DNA from 2 places in the Vibrio atlanticus genome. Region 1 is predicted to be linked to the other one. Evidence: riboswitches for the same ligand, from Rfam matches in the RefSeq annotation. Region 1 holds a riboswitch; the other holds the start of a gene.
The links. A riboswitch is a leader RNA that binds a small molecule or an ion and turns the genes downstream of it on or off. The one in region 1 is predicted to bind cobalamin.

Region 1 (3,419 bases):
AGACCACTCAATATCTTCCTCTGCGTTATGAGGAAATTACTCCCGGGCCAGCAAACATAGCTGCAATTGAAAAATTGGCACAGCGCATCCAAGAAATCCATGACAAATCTTAGTACTAACCTAAACCGAACCGCACTGAACACCTGCGTATTCAGTTCTGTTTTTGCCCTCTTAGCGATGTTTTCTCTGAGTTTAGGCAGCGTTCAGCTATCTTTTGCACAAGTCGCTACGATTTTTTCAGCGGCGATGAGTCAACAGATCGACTCACCGATAGATCAAGTGGTACTGCACCTGCGCTTACCTAGAACAATCATCGCTATTATTTGCGGTGCTGGGTTAGGTATTGTTGGGGCGTTATTACAAACCGTGACAAAAAACGATCTTGCCGACCCTTTCATTTTTGGACTGTCATCCGGTGCCGCAACTGGAGCAGTCTTTGTGATTACAGTCATCGGCAGCGCTATCGGCATTTGGACACTTCCACTCGCCGCTTTTATCGGTGGAATAATCTCGGCTTCGGCAGTGCTATTTCTAGTCAGAAAAGTAGATGGACAAGCGTCTTCTCAAATTGTTTTAGCCGGGTTGGCTATTTCATTTTTATTTACAGCCTTGACTAACTTCTTGGTCTTCCATGGTGATCAACGAGCTGCCCACTCAATTCTATTTTGGTCGCTAGGAGGCCTAGGAAACGCACGCTGGGACAATGTGCTAATTGTGCTTGCTGGACTTATCGCCTTGATAGTCCTAGGTATATTAAAACATCGCCAGTTAGATTGTTTACTTGCAGGAGACGACGTAGCACAAACCATGGGCGTAGACACAAAACGCCTGCAAAGCGGTGTCTTTATTGTCTGCGCTTTTGCAACTGCATGTTTTGTTTCTATCATCGGAGTTGTCGGATTTATTGGCTTGATGGTTCCTCATATCGCGAAGAAAATCATCGGCCCATTACACAAAAAGTTACTCATCACTTCAGGGCTGACTGGGGCTTTGCTTATGCTATTAAGTGATATTTTGGCGAGAACCTTAGTTGCTCCTCAAGAACTGCCTCTTGGTGTTGTCACCACCGCGTTTGGCGCACTATTCATTGTTTTCATTTTGATGGAGAAAAGTAATGAAAGCTGAACGCTTCACCATCATTGCGATTCGTCATGGCGAAACCGAATGGAATCGAATAGGCAAAGCACAGAATCAACTGGATAGCCCTCTGACAATGAAAGGCAAACGACAGATGCATAACGTCGGTCGTTATCTTGCAACTCAAAAATCATTGACCCTCAATACTATTTACACCAGTCAATTAGGCCGTGCTATTTCCAGTGCTAAAACCATCGCACGCTACCTGAAAGTGCCCGTCATTTCTCAAATGGAGCTCAGTGAGTTCGATTCAGAACAGCAACGAAGAACAATGGCGATTCAGTGGATCCAACGAGTTTCTCGTCACCACAACAATGAGAACCCTATTTTGCTGCTCGGACATGGTGACTGGATAAAAACATTAGCCAGTTTAGGGACACCAAAGCAAATAATAGAAACACCAAACAACGGAGAAATCCTCAGGATAGATATCGAAGTATAACGTCACATCAGGGAATCAGGTGTAACTCCTGAACTGTACCCGCAGCTGTAAGCGATGAGCCCTTTACAAGCCACTGAGTCACACGACTTGGGAAGGAGTAAAGCGCAATGAGAACCTCAACATCGTAAGTCAGAATACCTGGACACACATGAATATCGAGCGGGAAAACTCAACACCATCCATACCTTGTCTAACAAGGGAACGCTCTGTATTCGTCAATACCTAAAACGTAGATGAAGAATACTGTGGTCACAAAAGTTAAACGATCCAAAAATAAGTCCGATCTCCGCTGTGGGTTTACCACCGGAGCGTGCGCAGCTGCAGCAAGCAGAGCGGCAGTTCAAACACTATTAACCGGACAAAAGCCTGACTATATCTCCATCACTCTACCTAATGGTGAGCCCGCTACGTTTAAGGTCGCGTTTATCCAAACATCCAACGATGCGGTGACCGCCAGCATTGTTAAAGATGCAGGGGACGATCCTGATTGTACCCACGAAGCCCATATTCAGAGTATTGCCCGCTGGCATTCAGAGCCCGGTTTTCACATCGATGGGGGTGTTGGCGTAGCTCGTGTGACTCTACCCGGATTAGAACTTCCCGTCGGTCAGGCGGCGATTAATCCCGTTCCTCGAAAAAACATTCTCGATATGGTGACTTTGGAATGGAACCAAGCGACCAGTCAACAGAAAAAACACGTCGGTATATCACTGGAAATTTGCGTCCCTGATGGAGAAGAGAGAGCCAAGGAAACTATAGGGCCAAGACTCGGTTTAATCGGTGGTATTTCCATTCTCGGGACACGCGGAACGGTAAAACCCTACTCCACTTCAGCGTTTTCAGCATCTGTGCGTCAATCGGTACAAATAGCGAAACAAAATGGCCAAAACCACTTGGTTCTCACGACAGGATCTCGAACCGAAAAGTCAGCGATGGCCATGCTACCAAGTTATGACTCGATGTGTTTTATCCAAGCGGGTGATTTTGTTGGGGTCGGACTGCGCGCAGCAAAACGTTATCAAGTGAGCAAAATCACCGTCGTCGCCATGATAGGCAAACTCGGCAAGATGGTCGCTGGGCACATGATGACTCACGTATCCGGTAAAGCTATCGACTTTTCATTACTGGCCGACCTCGCCATTCAATCGGGTGCATCGAGTGAATTTGCCGAAGCTGTTAGCCAAGCCAACACAGGCCGCCACGTACTCGACACATGGAAAGAAACCCAATCGGGCCAAGAGATTCCCAATTACGACTTTCTTACCTTGCTCTGCAAACAAGCTGCAGAGCACGCTGCTGTGTATGTCAAACATCACGTCAGCATTGAATTCAAATTGATCGATTTTAACGGCGATCTATTAGCAGAACATCTCTGCTCAAAAGGAAGTGATACCAATACTCACTTTCATGATGAATAAGCATGAACAAGGAAAACTCCATGACTAACGATATGCGTCAAATGACCAAGCAAGGCCGTCAAATTGAAAGTGACTCTTTCTCTATCATCGATGAAGAAATAGAAACTCTCCATGGGGGACATAACTTCAATCAAGGTGAATGGAATGTGGTTCGTCGTGCCATTCATACTACGGGTGATTTTGAATACGCTAAATTATATCAATTCAGCGACAACGCGATTGAGTCTGCCATTACCGCTTTAAAAAACGGTGCCAACATCATTACCGATGTCAGCATGATCGTGACAGGTTTAAACCAAACTCGCCTCAACGCTTACGGCAATAAAGCACAGTGCTTCATTAGTCATCCAGACGTCATTAGCACGGCCAAAGAGACAGGAGAAACACGTGCTATTCACTCAATACGTTATGCCCGCGATAAC
Region 2 (3,419 bases), 310 kb from region 1:
AAGAGTACCTAACAAATCCAGTATCTGAAGATATTCCGTTAGTGGGTTTAGCTTGTTTCTTTGTAGGTGCATTTGGCCACTCGGCTTTTGTGAAAGCACAACACCCTGATGCCGGGTCAAACTTCTTTGCGATTATCGTCGCGATGCTACTGCTCGCTTGGGTAGGTAAGAAGCTAGGCTTTATCGGTAAAACTGCTTAAACCAATCTATCAATAAAAAAACGAGCCAATTGGCTCGTTTTTTTGTATCTGCTGCTTAGCTTCGACTTAGAGAGCGAGGTTTACGCTTTACGCTCTAGGAACACACCCGCTTCCATGTGGTGTGTGTAAGGGAACTGGTCAAATAGAGCAAAACGAGTGATGTCGTGTGTTTCGCTTAGAATGTCTAGGTTCTCTTTCAATGTCTCAGGGTTACAAGAGATGTACATGATGCGCTCGTAGCCTTGAACCATCTTACAAGTATCAACATCCATACCTGAACGCGGTGGATCAACGAAGATAGTGTTGCAGTTGTAGCTCTTAAGATCGATGTTCGCTTGCTGTAGACGACGGAATTCACGCTTGCCTTCCATTGCTACGGTAAAATCTTCCGCAGACATGCGGATGATCTGAACATTTTCAATCTTGTTGGCTGCGATGTTGTATTGCGCAGATTCTACTGACGGCTTCGCCAGTTCTGTTGCCAGTACACGTTCGAAGTTCTGTGCCAGTGCTAGTGAGAAGTTACCGTTACCACAGTAAAGTTCAAGTAAGTCGCCTTTGCTGTCTTGAGTACAGTCGACTGCCCACTCCAACATTTTCTCTGCTACTTTACCGTTTGGTTGAGTAAAGCTGTTCTCAACTTGCTGGTAGATGTAGCTATCACCATTCACATCTAGCTTTTCAATAACGTAGTCGCGGTCCAGCACGATTTTCATCTTACGCGCACGGCCGATCAGGTTTAGGTTAAAACCTTCATCGTTTAATTGCTGCTTAAGTGCTTTAGCATCTTGAATCCACTGCTCACCTAATTGGCGGTGGTAAAGCAGTGACACCAAAATCTCGCCGCTTAATGTAGAAAGGAAGTCTACTTGGAATAGTTTGTGGCGTAGAGAGTGGTTGTCCTTCATTGCATCCGTTAATAGAGGCATTAGGTCGTTAATCAGGCGGCTAGCCGCAGGGAACTGGTCGACACGGTATTTTTCTTTAGTTTCTTGATTGAACATGACGTAATACATATCGTCACCTTCATGCCACACGCGGAACTCTGCACGCATACGGTAGTGTTGTTCTGGAGATTCATACACTTCCAGCTCAGGCACATTATATTCTGAGAACATTTCAGTAAGACGCTCAGTCTTTTCTGCCAGTTGTTCTTGGTAGCGTTGCGGGTTTACTTCTAAATTCGCCATTGTTATGCCTTTTGCTATCGTGCTTTTAAATCAAGAGCGCAGATTTTATTCAATCTCAGCACTATGTCCAGTGTTGTCCTAACAATGAGTAAAAGATCGTTCGTAAATAATAGCAATCTAATATCACTAAGGTTCTGTAGCACGGAAATTTTGAATATTGACTGGACAAAAGAAAGATAGCTTAATACCATCTTTGCAAGCTGGTGCTATCTAGATGTATAGATGGCTGAAAGGGAATCTGGTGAAAATCCAGAACTGACGCGCAGCGGTAAAAGAGAACAAGTATTCATAGACACTGCAAATAGCATTTTGTGGGAAGTCGAATATTAGGTAACCGCAAGGTTGTGCTCTTGAGTCCGAATACCTGCCAGCAGCTAAACCATAAAATGTGGTTTGGTAGGACTTTACGCGATTTAGGATCACAACAACATGAACAAATCCCTTTTAGCGGTTGCTGTAGCATCGCTGCTTTCACCTATCTCCAATTTACACGCACAAGAAGCATCTGCTGACGAAACCATGGTGGTTACGGCTAACCGCTTTGAGCAGTCTGTGGGTCAAGTTACAGCAACAGTCGATATTGTGACTAAAGAGCAAATTGATAACCTGCAAATCAAATCTCTAACGGAAGCTTTAGCATTATTACCTGGTGTGCAAGTAACGCAAAATGGCGGACGTGGACAAAACAGTTCAGTCTTTGTTCGCGGTACCTCATCGAATCAAAGCATTGTCCTCTATAACGGGGTGAGAATTGGTAGTGCGACAACTGGTAGTGCGAACTTCTCAGCGATTCCTCTAAGCGGCGTTGAACGTATCGAGTTAGTAAAAGGTGCTCGTGCTGCGGTATATGGTGCTGATGCAATAGGTGGTGTAATTAACATTATTACTTCATCAGGGGCTGATGTTGACTCTGGTACTGTTCAAGTTGGTGCTGGTACTGATAACTATCGCCAAGGTGCAGCTGGTGTGAGCTCTAAAGTTGGTCAGAAATCTTGGATCAATATGTCTGTAAACACTGAAGCGTCAGATGGTTTTGATGTCGTAGGCACTGGCCCGGCTCAACCTGATGAAGATGGCTATAGCCGTCAAGACTTAACGCTTGAGGTTGGGACAAACTTTTCACCTGAGTGGTCTGCCAAAGTGATGGGCTTCTATCATAAAGGTGTGACTGAATATGAAAGTTATAAGGACTTTTCAACAGGTAAGCTATCAGCTGATGAGCAAGAATCTATTCTTTTCAACTACGCAGCGCTTGTTGCATATAATGGTGAGAAGTATCGTTCATCTTTGTCTGTATCAACTAACCGCGACGATAGTAACAATAAAGGCGGTCAAGTTCCGGGTAGCCACTTAATCACTGACCGCCATGCTCTTAACTGGCTGAACTCTTATAAGTTATCTGAGATCTTTGTACTTAATGCAGGCGTCGACCTAACTAAAGACACCGTGGCTGATTCCAAAATTTGGAGCAGCAATAGTTACCAGAAATATGACGGTACTAGTCGTAAGAATAATGCAGTATTCGCTTCGGCTTTCTATGACAATTCAGGTTTGCAAATTGAAGCAAGTGTTCGTCATGATGACAACGAAGTCTATGGCGGAAAGTCGACATGGCAGCTAGGAATTGGTTATCTTGTTAATCAGAATTGGCGTTTGATTGCGTCTGGTGGTACTGCCTTTCGAGCTCCGACATACAATGACCTATTCTGGCCTGGCTATGGTAAGAGTGACTTGAAACCAGAAGAGTCTTTGAGTTTTGAGGCTGGATTTGAGTTCTTCTCTGACGTATCAGATATACGCGTTGTAGGTTATTCAAACAAAATTACTAATTTGGTAAGTTATCAGTCAAAAGGTGAAGTTTTAAAGAATTCTGATGCGACAATACGTGGTATTGAAGTAAGCTCGCAGTTTGAGACCGGCGTGATTTCACACTCAGTGTCGCTAGACTTCCTAGACCATAACAACAAAATCAATGTTGCTGGTTATGGTCAACCAGAAGACATTCAAGATAAAGAGCTGTCTCGTAGAG

Region 2: it holds a riboswitch for cobalamin, as region 1 does, so the genes downstream of both, OCV30_RS14810 (TonB-dependent receptor domain-containing protein) here and OCV30_RS13210 (cobalt-precorrin-5B (C(1))-methyltransferase) in region 1, are expected to answer to the same signal.

The regions. Positions count from the first base shown of each region.
Region 1 is NZ_AP025460.1:2,964,996-2,968,414, forward strand. Features, by position in the region: gene OCV30_RS13195 (ABC transporter substrate-binding protein) at 1-113, shown strand, start outside; gene OCV30_RS13200 (FecCD family ABC transporter permease) at 100-1,125, shown strand; gene OCV30_RS13205 (phosphoglycerate mutase family protein) at 1,115-1,579, shown strand; cobalamin riboswitch at 1,589-1,719, shown strand; gene OCV30_RS13210 (cobalt-precorrin-5B (C(1))-methyltransferase) at 1,813-2,997, shown strand; gene OCV30_RS13215 (precorrin-8X methylmutase) at 3,018-3,419, shown strand, end outside.
Region 2 is NZ_AP025460.1:3,279,279-3,282,697, reverse strand. Features, by position in the region: gene OCV30_RS14820 (YijD family membrane protein) at 1-200, shown strand, start outside; gene trmA (tRNA (uridine(54)-C5)-methyltransferase TrmA) at 281-1,390, opposite strand; cobalamin riboswitch at 1,575-1,776, shown strand; gene OCV30_RS14810 (TonB-dependent receptor domain-containing protein) at 1,820-3,419, shown strand, end outside.